DNA from 3 places in the Citrobacter sp. Marseille-Q6884 genome. Region 3 is predicted to be linked to each of the others. Evidence: predicted binding sites of a transcription regulator. Region 3 holds the regulator's gene; each other region holds the start of a gene.
What was found. The regulator Fur, encoded in region 3, represses iron uptake genes when iron is present. The targets are predictions, from matches to a motif close to ATAATAATGAGAACNACTATCAA.
Positions count from the first base shown of each region.

Region 1: the regulator Fur is predicted to act here: its motif matches at 5,787-5,809, upstream of exbB (tol-pal system-associated acyl-CoA thioesterase).
Region 2: the regulator Fur is predicted to act here: its motif matches at 4,281-4,303, upstream of feoA (ferrous iron transporter A).

Region 1 covers NZ_CAMDRE010000001.1:407,107-414,540, forward strand. Annotated here, with positions in the region: gene N7268_RS01790 (methyl-accepting chemotaxis protein) at 1-698, opposite strand, end outside; gene yghX (YghX family hydrolase) at 913-1,800, opposite strand; gene N7268_RS01800 (aldo/keto reductase) at 1,956-2,996, shown strand; gene N7268_RS01805 (ESA_00282 family adhesion-associated protein) at 3,061-3,564, opposite strand; gene N7268_RS01810 (hypothetical protein) at 3,669-4,073, shown strand; gene N7268_RS01815 (cytoplasmic protein) at 4,075-4,494, shown strand; gene exbD (TonB system transport protein ExbD) at 4,559-4,984, opposite strand; gene exbB (tol-pal system-associated acyl-CoA thioesterase) at 4,991-5,725, opposite strand; gene metC (cystathionine beta-lyase) at 5,976-7,163, shown strand; gene yghB (DedA family general envelope maintenance protein YghB) at 7,295-7,434, shown strand, end outside.
Region 2 covers NZ_CAMDRE010000001.1:814,769-822,202, reverse strand. Annotated here, with positions in the region: gene bioH (pimeloyl-ACP methyl ester esterase BioH) at 1-151, shown strand, start outside; gene N7268_RS04005 (Rpn family recombination-promoting nuclease/putative transposase) at 195-1,157, opposite strand; gene feoC ([Fe-S]-dependent transcriptional repressor FeoC) at 1,367-1,603, opposite strand; gene feoB (Fe(2+) transporter permease subunit FeoB) at 1,615-3,933, opposite strand; gene feoA (ferrous iron transporter A) at 3,952-4,179, opposite strand; gene N7268_RS03985 (Tex family protein) at 4,644-6,980, opposite strand; gene greB (transcription elongation factor GreB) at 7,082-7,434, opposite strand, start outside.
Region 3 covers NZ_CAMDRE010000001.1:2,562,739-2,570,172, reverse strand. Annotated here, with positions in the region: gene pgm (phosphoglucomutase (alpha-D-glucose-1,6-bisphosphate-dependent)) at 1-228, opposite strand, end outside; gene seqA (replication initiation negative regulator SeqA) at 253-795, opposite strand; gene ybfF (esterase) at 983-1,756, shown strand; gene ybfE (LexA regulated protein) at 1,885-2,172, shown strand; gene fldA (flavodoxin FldA) at 2,328-2,858, shown strand; gene N7268_RS12075 (ryhB-regulated fur leader peptide) at 3,069-3,155, shown strand; gene fur (ferric iron uptake transcriptional regulator) at 3,148-3,594, shown strand; gene chiQ (ChiQ/YbfN family lipoprotein) at 3,698-4,030, opposite strand; gene chiP (chitoporin ChiP) at 4,080-5,486, opposite strand; gene glnS (glutamine--tRNA ligase) at 5,921-7,434, opposite strand, start outside.

The DNA.
Region 1 (7,434 bases), 2.2 Mb from region 3:
AGATCACCCTGCGCAATCTGGCGGAATTGCTGGCGAATACGCGCTAACGGCTTCACCATCATTGAAACAAGGTAGCGATCGGTAAAGATAAGGATCGCAATCCCCAGGATAACAGCCGTAATAATTAAGGTCCGGATGATCGACGTTTTGCTGTCTACCATCATTCGCGTCGCGTCCAGTCTCTCGCCCGCTGTGGTATTAAACCGCTCGGCACTCGCACCAAATTCGCGACTCAACGCAGGTGTAACGGTACTGGCATGTTCCGACCACGCCGTGAGCGATCCCTGCTGAGCCATTTGCATTTGCGGGATCACGCCTTTGTCCAGCAGCGCTTGCCACTTCGCCAGTACTGCTGCTGCAACCTCAGGATCCATCGGCCCCGGAGAGAGTGTCTTCATCTCCTGGAGTTTTTTACTCATGTTATCCAGCGACTGTTGAGCCGGGGCAAAGTCTGGCGTACCCCCGCCAATTTTGACATCCACTGCACGACTTAAACGCGTCACGAAGCGAAAATACTGATCGTTCCCCTGACTGAGAACGGTCATCTGCTTAACGAGATGACGGTCAATATCATTTCCTTCTGATATGTTGGATAAAGCGTGAAGACTAAATAAACCCACTCCTGACCAGAGCAGACAAAAAAGCCCCAGTATTGCCAGCATGACAATACGGATAGTGAAGTTTTTCAGCAAATGCATAATCATTTCCTTGCCGTTGATGAGGAATTCGCCATCAGGCGAGACTTACCCTTGTTATCGGCAGGAAGCAGAGAAGATATAATGCGTTCTATATTTTTTTAGTTTTTTAAGTGCAATCCGCCCCCTTCAGGTCATATCAGTATGAATGCTAATGAAATCGGGTAGCATTATTATTCAGATAATTAATTCAATATATTAAATAATATATTGTTTTTTATCGCAAATATTTATCAAACCATGAAATAGTGCGTTTCCAGGCTAAATCAGCAGCCGCTTTATCATAACGAGGCGTTGAATCATTATGAAAGCCATGATTACCCCCAGGATAGATATACGCCTCAAAGACTTTTTTATTGGCCTTAAGCGCCGCTTCATAAGCCGGCCAGCCCTCATTAATACGCTCATCCAATGCTGCATAGTGCAATAATAAAGGCGCATTAATTTTAGGGACATCTGACGCGGGCACCTGACGGCCATAAAAAGGAACCGCACAAGCCAGTTCAGGGAAAGCGACAGCCGCGGCATTCGATACGCCGCCACCGTAGCAAAATCCGGTGATACCGACCTTTCCTGTCGCGGTTGGAAAACGCTGCATAAACTCAATCGCCGCAAAAAAGTCGTTCATCAGTTTTACGGGATCAACCTGCTGCTGCAACTCCCGGCCTTTATCATCATTCCCCGGATAACCACCAACCGAGCTTAATCCATCCGGTGCGAGAGCAATATACCCCGCCTTCGCTACCCGACGTGCAACATCCTCAATATACGGATTCAACCCGCGGTTTTCGTGTACGACAACCACGGCAGGTACTTTCCCTGTCACGTTCACGGGTTTCACCAGATAACCCCGCACATCGCCATGTCCCTCAGGTGATGGGTAAGTAATGTATTCAGCCAGAATATCAGGATCGGTAAATTCCACCTGAACCGCCTGGGCATAATTCGGTTTCAACATATTGAATAATGCCAGCGCCGTCATGCCGCCAACCGCATATTTCGCAGCAAGATTGAGGAACTCACGTTTCGATATTTTGCCGTGCGCGTAATAGTCATAGTAATCGAGTAATTCCTGCGGAAAATCTTTGGCGGTCAAACGCGGCATCGCTTCACTCCTGTTTGATGTTTTTTTAATCAAAGCACAGCGGCCTGTTTTTGCCCAGTTTTTCATCCCAGTGTGACCTGGTGAACGGGATATTCATCACCAACCCGCTAGAATAGAAACGTTGTTTCGAAATTCACCTGCACTAAGGAGATCTCATGGCCTGGTTTGCCAACCCTGAACGTTATGAGCACATGCTCTATCGCTACTGCGGTCGCAGCGGTTTACGTTTGCCCGCGCTGTCGCTGGGTTTATGGCACAGTTTTGGACACGTTCAAGCATTAGATTCACAGCGTGCCCTGCTGCGCAAAGCATTTGATTTGGGGATCACCCATTTTGATTTAGCCAATAACTACGGACCGCCTCCGGGCAGCGCAGAAGAGAATTTTGGCCGATTACTGCGCGAGGATTTTGCACAGTATCGTGACGAATTGATCATCTCCACCAAGGCAGGCTATGACATGTGGCCGGGCCCGTATGGTTCTGGCGGATCGCGTAAGTACCTGATCGCCAGCCTCGACCAGAGCCTGAAACGGATGGGGATTGATTACGTCGATATCTTCTATTCTCACCGCGTCGATGAAAACACGCCAATGGAAGAAACCGCCGCTGCGCTGGCTCATGCCGTACAAAGCGGCAAAGCGTTGTATGTCGGCATTTCGTCCTATTCACCTGAACGTACCCAACAAATGGCCGACCTGCTGCGGGAATGGAAAATCCCCCTGTTGATCCACCAACCCTCTTACAACCTGCTTAACCGCTGGGTAGACAGTAGCGGCCTGCTGGATACGCTGGAATCCAACGGCATGGGCTGTATTGCCTTCACGCCACTGGCTCAGGGTTTGCTGACGGGGAAATACCTCAATGGCATCCCGGAAGGTTCTCGCATGCAACGCGAAGGGAAAAAAGTCCGTGGGCTGACGGAGAATATGTTGTCAGAAGAGAATCTCAACAGCCTGCGTTTGCTTAATGAGATGGCGCAACAGCGTGGACAATCGATGGCGCAGATGGCGTTAAGCTGGTTACTGAAGGATAACCGGGTAACGTCAGTGTTGATTGGTGCCAGCCGCCCTGAGCAACTGGAAGAAAACGTTCAGGCATTGCACAACCTGACGTTCAGTGCCGAAGAACTGGCGCAGATCGATAAACACGTCGCCGATGGTCAGCTTAATCTGTGGCAGGCCTCATCAGACAAATAAACGTTATTCGGTAACATTGTGCCGGGGAGCGGCGTTGCCGCCCCGGCCAGAGTGAGATGAGACCTTAAACGTCTTGCGCCGTAATCTGTGGCCGCTGGTAATCCGGCCACACCAGGGCGACAAGTGTGGGATACGCTTCCAGACTGAACTCTCTGAAGCATTGGCGTAAATTGAGGACATCCAGATCGGCGTGTGGGACTTTCTCGCCGCTCAGACAGCGTTTTTTGATATTGTCGTAATACTTATAGACCGCAGAATTCAGATCGCTACAGCGCCGTTGCGCATCGAATAACCCTGGTGTTTCATTCAACTCCACCATTGTCATGCGCTTTATCGTCGAGTGGATAAAATCGATATATTCATGATTAACTCGCCAGTACCAAACCGGGGTGATCGAATTCATCAGGACTGCAAAATGATCTTCTCCCTCTTCTTTACTAAGCGTTTCAGATTGATTTACGGATGTACGGCTCTGCGCATTTTGGTTTTTATTTGCACTGCGCATCAGGAAAAGCACCCCGCCGGTAAGCAATAGCAGGGTAATAACAGAATAAAATATACTGTTCATGTACTGGCTCCATTTTTTTTGATTTTAAAATTACGCCATGCTATTGTCAACGCGACCTCTCTTATTAAAAACATCCCCTTACTGGCAGCAAAGGATATATCAACATGCTTCCCGAGCATCTTGTTCCCTCTCGTTTTCATTTATCCTCATCCCCGAATACAAATAATAACGCAGAAAATAGTGAAAATTTGACTCAGGGAAAGAAAGCGTTAAGCGATTATGAAGCTGATATTTTTATTAGCTCCACATCGACTGGCCAGCCGCGAAACATGTTATTCGATGAATGTGACCGTCATTTAAAAGAACGTCTTTTTTGTGCAGCAAAAATCGAATCCTTCGCTCGCTTGCTAAATACTCTGCAGGCGGAGGGGGACATTAACGCGCAAGAATTAAGTGAAATTTTGGCCCTGAAAACAGCGATGATAAATGAACAAGGCAATAAAATTTGGCTTAATTTAATTACGCGTGAATCGAATGCCCCCATTTTTTATTCTCTGGAACAGAAATAAAATGAAAGATGTTGAGGATAATAATGTTTATTTGGCTTTAGATAACCACAAAAGTGATGAATTTGTCTTAAAGCAAAATCTAGCCGTGTTAATCGCGAATAAAAACGCAACGCTGGAGAGCGTAGCCCAGGAAATGGGCTCAATACCCGCAGCGCTGGTGCGAATGAAATGGCAAAACCGCCGGGAAATCTATGCCCTGCAGGCGAAAGAAGAGATTTACGGAGCCGCTATAGAAGCCATCATGGCCCGACAACCAGAGTTACGTGACAAAATGATGGCCCGCCTGGAAAGTACGTACCAACATATACTCGCACGCGAAACGGCCACATTGCGCCTGACACGCAAGTTGTCTGAAGGGAGCTACGAAGCCACCAGAATCACCGCTGTCGCACTGGACGAGAACAGGCAGAGCAAGGAATAGCGAAGGGAAAAACAGCAGAAGTGAGAAGCCGGGTAAGGTGACAAGCACCACCCGGCAACGGCAATTATTTCGCTTTTACGACTTCTTCACCCACCAGTCCAATTTTCAGGAATCCAGCCTGGTGCAGCGAATCCATGACTTTCATCATCGTTTCATAGTCAACGGTCTTATCGGCACGGAAGAAGATAGTGGTATCTTTCTTCCCTTCCGTCAGCGCGTTTAATTCGCTGATCATGGTTTCATCTGTCACCTGATTGTTGCCAATAAACATAGAGTTATCAGCTTTAACTGACAGATAAACCGGTTTTTCCGGACGCGGTTGCGGTGTGCTGGTGGAGGCAGGGAGATTCACCTTCACATCCACGGTTGCCAACGGCGCAGCCACCATAAAGATAATCAATAAAACCAGCATGACGTCGATAAACGGCGTCACGTTGATTTCGTGCATTTCACCGTTATCGTCCAGGTTTTCATTAAAACTCATTGCCATGGAACATTATCCTACACGTAATTTCTGCGCAGCGCGTACCGGATGCGCAGCAGCACTTGCGCTCAGGTCCAGATCACGGCTTTGCAGCAACAGCACCTGCGCCGCGACATCGCCCAGCATCGCTTTATAGCTACCAATCTGACGTGCGAAAATGTTGTAAATGACAACTGCAGGAATTGCCGCAACCAGACCAATCGCAGTCGCTAACAGCGCTTCTGCAATACCCGGTGCCACAACGGCCAGGTTAGTCGTTTGCGTTTGAGCAATACCGATGAAGCTATTCATGATGCCCCATACCGTACCGAACAGCCCAACAAAAGGAGAGATTGCCCCAATTGTCGCCAGGTAGCCATTACCACGCCCCATCTGACGCCCCACGGCGGCAACACGACGCTCCAGACGGAATCCGGTACGCTCTTTAATCCCTTCGTTATCATCACTGCCTTCAGACAGTTCCAGTTCGTTCTGCGCTTCGTTAATCAACAACGCGCCCAGGCTTTTGCCATCGAATCCAGCGGCAATCTCACTTGCCATTTCTAAAGAGCGGGCATCAGCCAGCATTTGCTGTTCACGCTTAAGGCGGCGCTTCTGGGTAAAGAACTCAAGGCTCTTACTAAAGAAGATCGCCCAGGTGACCACTGACGCCAAAATCAGCCCAATCATCACGCACTTAACCACGATATCGGCGTGCTGATACATACCCCAGACGGAAAGATCCGTCTGCATCAAATTATTACCCACTCTGTATCTCCAGGACGCAAATCACAAAATCTGAGCGTAATCATATCAAAACGACGTCGAATTGATAGTCGTTCTCATTACTATTTACATAGTGCCGCACCTTTGGTTTCTTTTCCTTGCGCTTACGCAGTAAAAAAGTCACCAGAATCATTTTGAGATTATTTTCTTCTTTATGGCGATTCTGCAGGATGCATCCTCCTGGATTCATGGTAGTTTAGACATCCAGACGTATAAAAACAGGTAATACAACATGGCAGACAAGCATCTTGAGACCAAACTCGTTCACGCAGGACGCAGTAAAAAGTACACGCTGGGCTCCGTTAACAGTGTGATCCAACGCGCTTCTTCACTGGTATTTGAATCCGTGGAGGCCAAAAAGCAGGCCACGCATAACCGCGCGAACGGCGCGCTCTTCTATGGTCGTCGCGGAACGCTTACCCATTTCTCACTCCAGGAAGCCATGTGCGAACTGGAAGGCGGTGCGGGTTGTGCCCTTTTTCCCTGTGGCGCGGCCGCCGTTGCCAACACGATTCTGGCTTTTGTTGAACACGGCGATCATGTCTTGATGACGAACACCGCCTATGAACCCAGTCAGGATTTCTGCACAAAAATTCTTGGCAAGCTTGGCGTGAGCACGGGCTGGTTCGATCCCTTGGTTGGCGCCGATATAGTGAAATATATCCAACCGAACACTAAAGTGGTTTTTCTGGAATCACCTGGCTCCATCACCATGGAAGTACATGATGTGCCTGCAATTGTGTCTGCCGTAAGAAGCGTGGCGCCTGATGCCATCATCATGATTGATAACACCTGGGCTGCCGGCGTACTGTTCAAAGCATTGGATTTTGATATCGACATTTCTATCCAGGCGGGCACCAAATACCTGATTGGTCATTCCGATGGCATGGTAGGTACGGCGGTCGCCAATGCGCGTTGCTGGGATCAATTGCGTGAGAACGCTTATCTGATGGGGCAAATGCTGGACGCAGATACCGCTTACATGACCAGTCGCGGCTTACGCACGTTGAGTGTTCGCTTGCGTCAGCATCATGAAAGTAGCCTGCAAGTGGCTGAGTGGCTGGCAAACCATCCACAGGTCGCCCGCGTGAATCACCCTGCGCTCCCCGGCAGTAAAGGCCACGAATTCTGGAAACGCGATTTTACCGGCAGCAGCGGCCTGTTCTCGTTTGTACTGAATAAGAAGCTGAACCATGAGGAACTGGCGGCTTATCTGGATCACTTTAGCCTGTTCAGCATGGCCTATTCCTGGGGCGGTTTTGAATCACTGATTCTGGCAAACCAACCTGAACACATCGCAGCCATCCGCCCGGAAGGTGAGGTGGATTTCAGCGGAACGCTCATTCGTCTGCACATTGGTTTAGAGAATGTTGACGATCTGATTGCGGATTTAGCCGCAGGATTCTCGCGAATCGAGTAATATTGCTGCAGGTGGACATATATGCAGACACTTCTGGTGGAAAAGTCTGCAATTGTTGCGTCCGGGATCAAGGCATCCCGGACAATTCAGGAGTACAATCGCCACATAAACGCTGTTCCACAGGAAAGTCCATGGTAGTCATTCAAGATATAATCTCCGCGCTCTGGCAGCATGATTTTGCCGCGCTGGCGGATCCGCATGTTGTAAGCGTTGTGTACTTTGTGATGTTTGCCACACTGTTTTTAGAAAATGGCCTGCTGCCCGCCTCCTT
Region 2 (7,434 bases), 1.7 Mb from region 3:
CGGACTGGTTCCGCGCAAAGTGGTACCGCTGCTGGATGCCTTGTGGCCGCAGAGCGAATCGTTGGTATTTGCTAAAGCCGCACATGCGCCGTTTATCTCGCATCCAGCGGAGTTCTGCCAGGCGCTGGTGGCGTTGAAGCAACAGTTATAGCGCCGTGACTTGCCCGGTGGCACGAAGCATACCGGGCCAGACATTAATGCCTTTTTGCCATCAGCTCTTCAGCGGAAAGCCCCGTGACTCTGAGAATGGTCAGTCTGTCGATACCGTCAGCCAGCATGGTTGCGGCAATGCGTAGCGCTTCTTCCCGTTTACCTTGTTGCAAGCCCTCCTGTATCCCTTGCCGTAGACCTTTCTGCAACCCTTTCTTTAACCCCTCCTGTAGCCCATTCATATGCCCTTCCTGACGTAATCTTTCAGCGATAGTCATCAGTCTCTCCTTGTGTTGAGGTAAGCGTCTGGCCACTTCATGCATAAACGCTCTGAAACGCGCGGTGTCGCCAGCCTGAATCATGTAATTAAACAGAGCTTTCAACTGGTTGTCATTAGCGTCTCCCTTAACAAGCAGGACGGCCAGTTTCTCCACCAAACCCATCAGATCGCGTTTCCGGATATGTTTTTGGATCAGTTCCAACAATGCTATACGGCGATGTTGCATGATTTCGTCATCAGGCATAACCGTGATATCTACCAGTGGAAAGGCGGTGGCATAAAGTTGTCTGGCTGCTTCCGGGTCGTCAAACTTGTCCAGCCAGCACAAGGAATAGGGATAGGGGCTGGCGGTACCGTGATAAAAAAGCAGGGGTATCACCAGCGGCAATTTCTTATGGCCTGCATCAAGATGTCGCTGCATGACTGCAATGGCATAACGCATCAGACGAAACGCCATATGCGCATCTGCGGTGCTCTGATGTTCGATAACGGTGTAAATGTAGCCATCGCCTTCGCGGGTTTTCAGCGACCACAACACATCGGAATAGTGCGCACGCAAATCGTCTTCAATAAAACTGCCTGATCCCAGTTTCAGTGTCTTCAGGTCACACAGAATACGTAAAGCATCCGGAAGATGGAGTTGCAAAAAATCTTGCGCGGTAGCCGGATGGCTCAGAAATGTTTTGAAAATTGCGTCATGTGGTGTTGCTGTGGCGTCAGTATTCATGGCGATCCGTCACCTGAAGAACAAGATGACGAGACTTTACTTGCAAGGGAAAGGGGAAGCATCCCCGTATTGTGAACAATGCGTAGCGGACCGGAGGATAAATCTGTTTTGCTGAAACCGCGCCTTTCTTGTGGAACCGACTACGCAAAACGACGGATGGTCAGGGTGGTGGCCGGATAAGCACAACGTCATCCGGCCAGTCACGAGAATTAGCGTAAAGCCCACCACTCGCGCAGACAGGCTTTACCTTCGGGGCAGCTTTTGCAGCTGCCAGAAAGACACCCGTCGGCGTCTTCCTGAATACGCACGGCTTTACCCATCTTCTCTAGCTGACATAGCATGGCGTCGATCATCGGCTGCGGGGTCTGCAGCGTATGGCTGATTTGCGTCGCCTCCATACGCCCCCGCAGAGCCAGTAAATCACGAACCTGTATAAGCGATGCCATCTCTCATCACCCTAGTGGCAATCGCCAGTGGTGCTGGCGCAGCAGGAGCCTGGCGTTTTATTGGTCGCCAGCAGTTCGATATCCACGCGGCTACGGGCGCGGCGTAGCAGACCCAGTACCACGATGTTAAACAGAATGACGGCTAAAATGCAGACCAGACTGTAGGTCGGGTGCGCTTTGTAGCTGACTGCCTGATAAAACAGCGTTGACAGCGAGTAAGCGATGTTCAGGCCCCACAGAATGGAGAAGCCCATCCAGCCACGGCTCGATTCACGCGCGATGGCGCCCATGACCGAAATGCACGGGACATACAGCAGAACGAAAATCAGGTAGCTGTACGCAGCGGCGGCGCTGCCAAATTTCTCGCCCATCACGCCCATTGCGCCCGTTGCCATCTCACCGTCACCTTTGCTGGCTTCGATAGGGTTGGCCAGAACGCTGAGGCTGAAGGTGTCTTTCAGGCTTTGCCAGGTTTCATCCACAGCGCTTGCCAGTTCGTCACCGAGATGGAAATCTGCCGGGTTGAACTCTTCTTCCTGAATATTTTCCGCGGTATAGAGGGTATTCAGCGTACCGACAACCACTTCTTTTGCCATCGCACCCGTGAACAGACCCACGGTTGCCTGCCAGTTATCTTCGTGTACACCAATCGGTTTGAAGACTGGGGTGATAACGCGGCTGACGGAGGCCAGCGCAGAATCGTTGATGTTATCGACGATTTTCCCACTGAGTGAGAAACTGTTAAACGCGCTGAGGAAAATGCTGACGATGATAATGACTTTACCGGCGCGCATGACAAAACCTTTCAGGCGTTGCCAGGTCTGAATAATCAGGCTTTTAATGTGTGGAACGTGGTAGACCGGCAGCTCCATCACAAACGGTGTTGCTTCACCACGCATGATGGTGTGTTTGAGCATCAGACCGGTGAGGACAGCCATCACGATACCCAGCACATACAGCGAGAAGACCGCCAGCGCGCCGTTCTGCCCAAAGAATGCGGCGGCGAATACGGCAAAGATCGCCAGACGTGCGCCGCAGGACATAAACGGCGCCATCATGATGGTCATCAGGCGTTCACGCGGGGCGTCCAGCGTACGGGCACCCATCACCGAAGGTACGTTACAGCCGAAGCCGACAATCAGCGGTACAAACGATTTACCCGGTAACCCCAGCGCCTGCATCAGACGGTCCATTACAAAGGCTGCACGCGCCATATAGCCGGAGTCTTCGAGGAAGGAGAGGAACAGATACATCATACCGATCTGCGGAACCAGCGGCAGCACGGTGTTGATCCCGCCGCCAAGACCCTGCGCCAGGAAGATGGTTAACCAGTCCGGGAAGTGCAGCGTATAACCAATCCACTGAATACCATGAATAAAGAGTGCCACGGAGCCGACATCAAATAACGGCTGCAGTGCGCCGCCAATGTTGATGGCAAGCAGGAACATCAGGTACATCACGAACAGGAAAATCGGCAGACCGAGGAAACGGTTAAGGACGATTTTATCGACCGCAGTGGTAAAGCGGCTGGGCTCTGCGGTCAGCGTGTTGCTCACGGTGTCGCAAATCGCGGCGATACACTGGTAACGCGCATCGGCAATATGCAGCGCCGGGTCGTCCATTGTTTCATTCAGGCGCGCAATCGCGCCATCCAGATTTTGCGCCGCCTCACCTGCATAGGCACGACTGTAGATATCACCTTCCAGCATTTGCAGGCCAAGCCAGCGGCGCTGTTGCAGCGGCATCTCTTTCGCCATCGCTTCGGCGAGTGACTCAGCCTCACGCAGCAGCGGCTGGGCATAATGAACCAGCTCGACGGTGTCGTTTTCTTTATAGCGATCGATAGCCAGCTTCAGCGCTTCGATCCCGCGACCGCGGGTAGAGACCAGCGGAACCACCGGGCAGCCAAGGCGAGCGGAAAGGGCGTCGATATCAATGCGAACTTGCTGCTTCTCAGCAATGTCCAGCATGTTTAGGGCGACGATGCACGGAATACCCAGTTCGAGCAGTTGCAGCGTCAGGTAGAGATTACGTTCAAGGTTTGAGGCATCGACAACGTTGATAAGCAGGTCGGCGTCGCCACTCAAAATATAGTGGCAGGCAATCTGCTCATCGAGTGAGGTCTGCGATGAGATAGTTGTCAGTGAATAGGTGCCAGGTAAATCCACCAGCGTGACCTGATGGTCCGTCGTCGCAAAGTGACCTTCTTTACGCTCCACGGTGACGCCAGCCCAGTTGCCCACACGCTGGCGCGCACCGGTAAGCTGATTGAATAAGGTTGTCTTGCCGGAATTAGGATTACCAATTAAACCAATGGTTAGTTTTTTCATTTTTATAGACTCACTGTATTAACAGGAAACCGCTTCCACTTCTAATAACGCCAGATCCTTTTTACGCAATACCAGACTTACGCGGCGTGTTTCAATGTGGATGGGATCGCCCAACGGTGCGACGCGCACTACATTGAATGAAGAGCCTGGCAACATGCCGAGCGACAAGAGTTTTTGACGGTACGCCGGACTGATTTCACGAGCAAAACCGGTAATTTTCCACGCAGTGTCTGGAGTGAATTGCATAGGGACCTACTTATATCTCGCTAACTGGATGATTTCCTCATGAAGAGACATGAGACCAGATGATTCGCCAACGAAGGAAAGAGTAAATAATCAACAAAACAATGATAATGAGAATGGTTTCTATCATCAATAGATTAAATGTGACGGAATGTAGGATTGGATAATAATTTAAGCCAATATTGATATGCCTCAACATTTATTCTGGTTTGCAGTGAATGTTTTAAGGCAGGAATTATTGACGTTCTTAATGTTTAATTAAGGTTTCACCTGTTAACGGTGTGAAAATTAATTGTGTTGTTGCTCGTTGTGCAATTAAATAACCGATTCAATTTTCTGCATTATTTAATTGTTAACTTTAAATGACGTTAACCCGTGTCGCCGGCTATATTGCGGAATGGCGAGAGGGATGCTTTTCCGGCCTACGGTCAAACATCGCCCCAGGCCGGAGAAAACACGATAGTGTGTTAGCGTTTTTTACCCATTGCCGCTGCCAGCGCATCCATCATGGCGCTGTTGCCAGCAGGTTGAGTATCACGCCCGCGTGGTTTTGCCGCTTTTGCTGCCGCCGGGCGGTTGCCCTGAGCGCGATCATTACCCCCACCGCTACGACGAGCATTGGTTTCATCCGGTTGCTCGTCCAGACGCATCGTCAGGGCGATACGTTTACGTGGCAGGTCCACTTCCAGCACTTTCACCTTCACAATGTCGCCTGCTTTCACCACCGTGTGGGGATCTTCGACGAATTTATTCGACAATGAAGAGATATGCACCAGACCGTCCTGGTGAACGCCGATATCAACAAACGCGCCGAAGTTGGTGACGTTGGTGACCGCGCCTTCCAGAATCATGCCTGGCAGCAGATCGTTCATGGTTTCCACGCCATCAGCGAACTGTGCGGTTTTGAACTCAGGACGTGGGTCACGGCCCGGTTTTTCCAGCTCTTTGATGATGTCGGTCACCGTTGGCACCCCGAAGCGCTCGTCGGTAAAATCGGACGCTTTCAGATTGCGCAGTTCATTGCTGTTGCCCATCAAGTCACGCAGCGACTGTTCGGTTGCCGCCAGAATACGTTCCACAATGGGATAGGCTTCCGGGTGAACGGTGGAAGCATCCAGCGGGTTATCGCCGTGGTTGATGCGCAGGAAGCCCGCACACTGTTCGAAGGCTTTGGGTCCCAGACGGCTGACTTTCAGTAATTGCTGACGGTTCTGGAACTGACCGTTCTCATCACGCCAGGCAACGATGTTTTGTGCCATCATGCGGGTCATGCCTGCAACGCGTGTCAACAGCGGCACGGAGGCGGTATTCAGGTCTACGCCGACGGCGTTTACGCAGTCTTCCACCACCGCATCCAGCTTACGGGCGAGCTGGGTCTGGCTGACATCGTGCTGATACTGGCCCACACCGATAGATTTTGGATCGATTTTCACCAGTTCAGCCAGCGGGTCCTGCAGACGGCGGGCGATCGACACCGCGCCACGCAGTGAAACGTCGAGATCCGGGAATTCCTGTGCCGCCAGTTCTGAAGCGGAGTACACCGATGCCCCGGCTTCGCTGACGATCACTTTTTGTGCGGTAACTTTCGGGAACTGTTTTTGCACATCCAGGAAGAAGCGCTCGGTCTCGCGGGACGCGGTACCGTTACCGATCGCGACCAGCTCAACGTTGTGTTTTTCACACAGAGCTGCAACGGCAACGGCGGCTTTGGCAGCCTGACCGGTGTGCGGATAGATGGTGTCAGTCGCAACCAGTTTACCGGTGCCATCGACAACCGCGACTTTAACACCGGTACGCAGACCGGGATCGAGACCCATTGTTGCGCGTAACCCTGCTGGAGCCGCCATCAACAGGTCGTGCAGGTTACGGGCAAAGACGTTAATCGCCTCATCTTCCGCACGCTCGCGTACGGTGCCCATCAGTTCGGTTTCGAGGTGCATCAGCACCTTGATGCGCCATGTCCAACTGACGACGCCTTTACGCCAGCTGTCCGCCGGTGCGTTATTCAGTCGCAGGCCAAGGTGATCCTGGATAATTTGCTCGCCGTGGCTCTCTTTGGGGGGCTCGTCAAACTGGGGATCGGCATTCAGCGAAAGCTGTAACACACCTTCGTTACGCCCGCGGAACATCGCCAGCGCACGGTGAGAGGGAACGGTGGAGAGCGGTTCGTGGTGATCGAAGTAATCGCGGAATTTCGCGCCTTCTTCTTCTTTCCCGCTCACCACGGTGGAGACCAGATGCGCGTTTTTCCACAGGTAGTCACGCACTTTTGCCAGCAGCGCGGCGTCTTCCGCAAAACGCTCCATCAGAATGTAGCGTGCGCCGTCGAGGGCGGCTTTGGTGTCTACCACGCCGTTTTCGGCATTCAGATATTTTGCGGCTTCCGTTTCCGGGTCGTGGGAAGGGGCGGACCACAGCAGGTCAGCCAACGGCTCAAGCCCCGCCTCAATGGCGATTTGCCCACGAGTACGGCGCTTCGGTTTGTACGGCAGATAGAGGTCTTCGAGCTCGGTCTTACTTAACGTGCCGTTGATTGCTTTCGCCAGTTCGTCGGTCAGTTTGCCTTGCTCGCCGATAGATTTGAGAATGGCCTGACGGCGGTCTTCCAGTTCGCGTAAATAACCCAGACGGTTTTCCAGATTACGCAGCTGCGTATCATCCAGACCGCCGGTGATTTCCTTACGATAACGTGCGATAAACGGCACGGTGTTCCCTTCGTCAAGCAGGCGAACGGCAGCTTCTACCTGTTCGGCGCGTGCCTGAATTTCACCCGCGATAATGCGGCAGAACGAATCATTCATCATGGATTTAGTTTCATCTATAGGATCAAAAATCAGGGGATAGTTATACGGATTGACACATCAAAATGCCAGCCGATACCCGATTCTCTCGGAATGTTCCAGGCTTATTTGACGTATTCAATCTCGTTAACATACCAGCTGGCTTCCCCGGCGGGGGTGTTGACCACGGCGAGATCACCGACCTCTTTTTTCAGTAGCGCACGCGCCATGGGAGAGTCGATAGAGATGTAATCTTTACGGCCGAAGATTTCATCGTAGCCAACAATGCGGAATTTGCGGATGTCGCCATCATCGTTTTCAATTTCGACCCATGCGCCAAAGAAGACTTTGCCCTCCTGCTGCGGGGAGTAATCGACAATTTTCAGATTCTCCATGCACTTGGTCAAATAACGGACGCGACGGTCAATCTCTCGCAGGCGCTTTTTATTATACTGGTAGTCAGCATTTTCGCTGCGGT
Region 3 (7,434 bases):
ACCGTTTTTCGCACGTTCTTCAGCAATCGCCTGAGCGATAGCCAGAATATGCGGCTCGTTAAAACTGTGACGGCCTGCGCTGCCGCGATGTCCGGACGTTCCGAACTTAACGGCGTGCTCCGCATTCCCTGCTGTAGGTTTCAGTACATAGTACTGTGCCGTCAGTTGGGCGACGTTAATCAAATCACTCTGTTGCGCCGGTTGACCTGCGCGGTTGTGGATTGCCATTGCCTGGTCCTTCTAATGCAAGGATTAAATTGTTCCGCAAACCTTTTCAATCAGTTCCGCCGGGAACTGCATTGACTGCATGATGTGTTCAACCATGCTGCATTTACGGCCGGTATTCGTGTTGGTGATCACCCAATACGGCGTGCCTGGCACGTGTTTCGGCTTGGTTTGATTACCATTTTTCAGCAGCGTCTGTTCATCCGCTGCAAAATAGACGCGCGTGCGGCCATGCAACGATTCCGTTGCTTCGGCAAACGCGTGTTGATCCAGTGAATAGAGTGTAGACAGCACCAGCATAAAGCGATTCACTGCTTTTTTCTGTTCCGCATATTCATCGGAAAGCAGCAGTTCACGCATAGCGCGTACTTTGTCTTTAACAGGGTTGACCGGCTTGGCTTCCACAACAGGTTGCACGGCGCGGACTTCTTTTACCACCGGGGTGGCTGTCTGTGATGCGGCGGAAAATTTCAACATACGCCGTAAAATGTCGGATGCGCTCTCGCCGATATGCTTGGTGTGGCTGGCAATATAGCTATAGAGTTCATCATCAACTTCAATCGTTTTCATCTTAATCCAGTGCGGTGTCTTGGCTGAATACAAGTTGCTGGGATCAGTGTAAAGGCAAATCCCAACAGCGGATAGCGTCGAGCCTGTTGGCCTGCAAAACTCGGAGTAAACCGTAGTTGTTGCAGCCGTGTGGCAGAATGGTCAACATGATACCCTAACCCGATAGCGTGAAAAAAAGAACTTTGCCATGAAATTGAATATCCGAGCGCAATCTGCGCAAAACCTGCACAATAATTCTCCCATCGTCCTGGTTCACGGCCTGTTTGGTAGCCTGGACAACCTGGGCATACTGGCGCGCGATCTGGTCGTCGATCACGATATCATCCAGGTTGATATGCGAAATCATGGTCTCTCGCCCCGTTCTTCGGAGATGAATTACCCGGCCATGGCGCAAGATCTGCTGGATACGCTGGATGCGCAGAACATCGAAAAAGCCACTTTTATTGGTCACTCGATGGGCGGCAAAGCCGTTATGGCGTTAACCGCGCTGGCGCCGGAACGTATTGATCAACTGGTCGCTATCGATATTGCGCCGGTTGACTATCAGGTCCGCCGCCACGATGAGATCTTCGTGGCGATTAATGCCGTGACGGATGCACAAGCCACGTCGCGCCAGCAAGCGGCAAGCGTGATGCGCCAACATCTGAAAGAAGAAGGCGTGATCCAGTTCCTGTTGAAATCCTTTGTTGACGGTGAATGGCGCTTTAATGTCCCGGTTCTGTGGGAGCAGTATCCCCATATTGTGGGCTGGGAAACGATACCCGCATGGGATCACCCGGCACTGTTTATCCCCGGCGGAAACTCGCCTTACGTGACTGAAGCGTACCGTGCCCCCTTGCTGGCGCAATTCCCACAGGCACGAGCACATGTTATTGCCGGCGCAGGCCATTGGGTGCATGCAGAAAAACCGGAGGCGGTATTACGCGCAATACGTCGTTATCTTGCGGATAAGGCCAACTGATTAAAAACTCAGCGTCCGCGCGCGATTACGTGCGTGGGCGTTGGCGCGCCTCCCCTGCTGATGTATGATGGCGCGCTATCCATCCGGGCAGACGCCTGGCTGATTGTTTCCCCGAAGTCACCAAGATCATGGCCAAAGAACAAACGGACCGTACGACATTAGATCTGTTCGCGCAGGAGCGTCGCCCGGGACGACCCAAAACCAATCCGCTCTCGCGTGATGAACAGTTACGTATTAACAAACGTAATCAGCTTAAACGTGACAAAGTTCGCGGGCTTAAGCGTGTCGAACTGAAGCTGAACGCTGACGCCGTTGACGCTTTGAATCATCTGGCAGACGCGCGCAACATGAGTCGCAGTGAACTCATCGAAGAGATGCTGATGAACCAACTCAGCACATTGCGTGGTCAGGCATAGTCTGAATTTCTGCTTAAAATCATAAATCATGTAGCACAGTGTGCAGTCCGGCGTGTTTGCTGTTTCCGCATGCCAGCCTGTTCTGCTATGATTGCCCGTATCCGTGGGCATTGCGCCACCACCATTTCAATAAGTTTCAAGAGGTTATTTTACTCATGGCAATCACTGGCATCTTTTTCGGCAGCGACACCGGTAATACCGAAAACATCGCAAAAATGATTCAAAAACAGCTTGGTAAAGACGTTGCCGATGTACATGACATTGCAAAAAGCAGCAAAGAAGACCTGGAAGGGTATGACATTCTGCTGCTCGGCATCCCAACCTGGTACTACGGTGAAGCGCAGTGTGACTGGGATGACTTCTTCCCGACTCTCGAAGACATTGATTTCAACGGTAAGCTGGTTGCGCTGTTTGGCTGCGGCGACCAGGAAGACTACGCAGAATATTTCTGCGATGCGTTAGGCACTATTCGCGACATTATTGAACCGCGCGGCGCAACCATCGTCGGTCACTGGCCAACGGCGGGTTATCACTTTGAAGCGTCCAAAGGTTTGGCGGATGACGACCACTTTGTTGGTCTGGCTATCGACGAAGATCGCCAGCCTGAACTGACTGCAGAACGCGTCGAAAAATGGGTTAAACAGATTTCTGCTGAACTGCATCTCGACGAAATCCTGAACGCCTGATTTGATGCGGCGCAGAAACTCATCTGCGCCGCATCAATAGATAAAACCAATCAAAATAATTGCTACAAATTTGTAACTTTTTCGCCTGACCCTGTACAATGGCTGGATGCCAATGGGGTATTGCACAGTGTGTTTGTAGGCGATACCACGTTTTGATTAACAATATTTGCCAGAGACTTGCAGTTTTCATTTAGGCATGGCAGTTCTATAATGATACGCATTATCTCAAGTGCAATTTCTGTCACTTCTTTTAATGAAGTGAACCGTTTAGCTACAGGACAGATTCCGCATGACTGACAACAATACCGCATTAAAGAAGGCTGGCCTGAAAGTAACGCTTCCTCGTTTAAAAATTCTGGAAGTTCTTCAGGAACCGGATAACCATCACGTCAGTGCGGAAGACTTATACAAACGCCTGATCGATATGGGTGAAGAAATTGGTCTGGCGACCGTGTACCGTGTGCTGAACCAATTTGATGATGCCGGTATCGTGACCCGCCATAATTTTGAAGGTGGTAAATCCGTCTTCGAACTGACTCAGCAACATCATCACGATCACCTGATCTGCCTCGACTGTGGCAAAGTGGTCGAATTCAGTGATGATTCTATCGAAGCGCGCCAGCGTGAAATCGCAGCGAAACATGGTATTCGCTTAACCAACCATAGCCTCTATCTTTACGGACACTGTGCTGAAGGTGATTGCCGCGAAGATGAGCATGCGCACGACGCAAAATAATGTGATGTATTCAGAAAGGCCAACCCTCCGGTTGGCTTTTTTTATGCGCATAAAAAAAGACCCGCTGTCACACGAGTCTTTTTAAGCGATCAATCGACGAGCCTTATTGAGCCGCGTTCTTGCTGCGAATTTCCTGCCAGACTTTGTCACAGTCAGCCGTGACAGCCTGATCGTTGCCCGTACGCGTCGCCTGAATACACTGCTGGTAATCCAGTACGCGGACACTTTCTTCGTTAGCAAATTGCTGGTGCTGCTTTTCTTTCTTCAGCACGTTCAACACACTCTGACAGGCCTCGATTTTCTCCGGCGAACCCTGTGCGGTATTAATACAGGCACTGTAGGCTTCTTTAAGACGGCTATCTTCTTTCGGCGCCGTGGATTGCGCACACGCCACAAGACCTGATGCCATCACGGCGATGAGTAGCAGTTTTTTCATTGAACAGTCCTCAACGATGCGGCAGGCACCCGGCCTGCCGCGATTGGCATTAGAAGATAGTGAACGGCGCGATAACGATGAACTTCACGTCACGCTCATCCTGGAAGATGTTGCCGTAACCACCGCCCCAGCTCGGAATATCTGAATGGTTGTCGTACTGTGTGAAGTGCAGTTTAAACATAGTGCCCTTCGCACGACCGTCCTGCAGGGTGTAGACCGCATCCAGGCTGTAAGAGGACTCTTCGATGGTACGGTTTTTGTCGTAATAGGCGTCCGGGTTGAGCTGCCAGGTCGATGGCTTAGCATCCCATGCGTAAACGTAAGAAGCACCCACTGCCCAGCCAGGCAGGTTCCAGTTCTTCAGGTCATACATTGCGCCGAAGAAGACCGCTTTTTCACCGTTGGCGTTGAAGTCAGAACGGTTATCCCACCACACGTCCAGACGACCGTTTGAAGACGCATACGTCGGCGTCATACGCTGCAGGAAGTAGCCCTGTTGCCCGTCTGCTTTAACCCAGGTACCTTCCAGACGCAGGTCAACCACTTCCGCCACTTTGTAGCCGAAGGTCAACGCCTGCAACCAGGCCGTACCGTCATAAATATTGTTGACGGTGCGGTCATCAACTTTGTCACGCGCGCCGTAGAACTGATAGCTGGTGGTAAACGGGTTACCGCCTAAATCAAATTTGTAGCTGGCTTTTGCGAAGTACTGATCAACATAACCTTCAGACTGACCAAAGGCCGCTTCCAGCAACAGGTTATTTTTGAAGTCATATTTCGCGCCGATGGAGTGGAGGTAATCCACGCTGGTCTTTTTATCTGCCTGATAGAATTTATCGACTTCAGTGTGCCATGGCGCTTTATATTCGTTGGCCCACATATAGGAGAAGCTCAGCGCACCAGCATCACCATAGTCGAAGTTAGCACCGGCTTCAGCACCCTGATAAGTACCTGGCATAAAGCTCCAGTGTGGAGCCAGCAGAGTCTGCCCGGTAGGTTGAATATAACCGGCGCGCGCCCAGGTTGGGCCATATTTAAATTTTGCCGCCGCTTTATAAAGGCTTATCCCGCTCTTATCGCCGGAGTAATCTTCGTCATAGCCTTTATTTTTTGAAGAGAATGCGATTTCGTTTGGATGACCGCTTTCGCTACTTTCGTTCATTTCAATCGCGGTAAATGCTGCGATATCAAGACCAAACATATCAGCCGCATAGCCGGACTGGAAGTCGAGATTCGCGTTCCAGGTCGAGTGAGAAAGGTTGGTTTTGTATTTGTCATGATCGGTCACATCTTTACGGTCACGCTCACGCTGCCAGTAATAGATGCCGCCGGTTAATGTAGAATCGTCGATAAAGCCTTCGGCTTGCGCCTGTGGTACTACGACTAAGCCTGACATTGCTGTGATACCGGCGATAGCCAGCGCCAGCGTACTACGTTTGCCACTGAACGTACGCATATGTTAATCCTCTTTGACGTATAAATTGCTGTTACCAAAGGAAAACAGCGAAAAAAATAAAAATGAAAAAGTAGCGTTGAGAAAAACCTCGCTGACTACAATGAATAGACTATTTTTCGCGACGCGAATTATCAATCTCTTTCTGTAACGAGAATGTAAGAGTATGAGCAACCGCACATATTTCATTGCTTTCTGTTACATTTGCAATCCGTGCTAAAAAAGCGTTGAAAAATTACAAAAATGGCTTGTTTTCCATAAAGATGAAATCGGTTTCATTTCAAACCCGTTCATCGTGCAAGATTATTATTTTAAAATCTGCATGTTGGTAAACGTGACGGAATAACAATTAATTCGCTCTGCAAACAGAGCCAGTTGAGAAAGACGGGATAAAAAAAACGCCGCAGAATGCGGCGTTAGAAAGGCTGTGTTGCGGCTTATTCGCCCACTTTCGCCCACGTATCACGCAGGCCAACGGTACGGTTGAATACCAGCTTGTCAGCCGTTGCATAGCGGCTGTCGAGGCAGAAGTAACCTTCACGTTCGAACTGGAACGCTTTGCCAGCCACGGCAGACTGCAGTGACGGTTCACCGTAACCCTGGCGAATCACCAGAGATTCAGGGTTGATGACGGACAGGAAATCGTCTGCCGCACCCGGATTGGGTACACTGAACAGACGGTCATACAGACGGATTTCAATCGGCAGCGCATGAGCCGCGCTCACCCAGTGAATAACGCCTTTAACTTTACGACCATCGGCCGGATCTTTGCTTAACGTATCGGCATCGTAGGTGCAGAAAATAGTGGTGATATTACCCTCTGCATCTTTCTCTACACGCTCAGCTTTGATCACGTAAGCATTACGCAGGCGCACTTCTTTGCCCATCACCAGACGCTTGTACTGTTTGTTCGCTTCTTCGCGGAAGTCTGCGCGATCGATCCAGATTTCACCGCTGAACGGCACTTCACGGCTGCCCATTTCCGGTTTGTTCGGGTGATTAGGCATGGTGACCCGTTCGCTTTCACCCTGCGGGTAATTTTCGATAACCAGTTTCACCGGATCGATAACCGCCATCGCACGTGGCGCGTTTTCGTTCAGATCTTCACGAATGCAGGATTCCAGTGAAGCGATCTCAATGGTGTTGTCCTGCTTGGTCACGCCGATGCGTTTGCAGAACTCACGGATAGCGGCTGCCGTGTAACCACGACGACGCAGGCCCGAGATGGTCGGCATACGCGGATCATCCCAGCCTTCAACGTGCTTGTCAGTGACCAGCAGATTCAGCTTACGTTTGGACATCACCGTGTATTCGAGATTCAGACGCGAAAATTCGTACTGACGCGGGTGAACCGGAATCGTGATGTTGTCCAGCACCCAATCGTATAGGCGACGGTTGTCCTGGAATTCCAGCGTGCACAGTGAATGCGTAATGCCTTCCAGCGCATCGCTGATGCAGTGGGTGAAGTCGTACATCGGGTAGATGCACCACTTGTTACCGGTCTGATGGTGTTCAGCAAATTTGATGCGGTACAGCACCGGATCGCGCATGACGATAAACGGTGAAGCCATGTCGATTTTCGCACGCAGGCAGGCTTTACCTTCTTCAAAGCCACCGGCACGCATTTTTTCGAACAGTGCAAGGTTCTCTTCGACACTACGATCGCGGAACGGACTGTTTTTGCCTGGCTGAGTCAGCGTACCGCGATATTCACGGATTTCGTCAGCAGACAATTCATCGACGTATGCCAGACCTTTGTTGATGAGCTCAACCGCATAAGCATGCAGTTGGTCGAAGTAATCCGAAGAGTAGCGAATGTCACCAGTCCAGTGAAAACCTAACCATTCAACGTCGTTTTTAATCGACTCAACGTACTCGATATCTTCTTTTACCGGGTTCGTATCATCAAAACGCAGGTTGCACTGGCCCTGGTAATCTTGCGCAATACCAA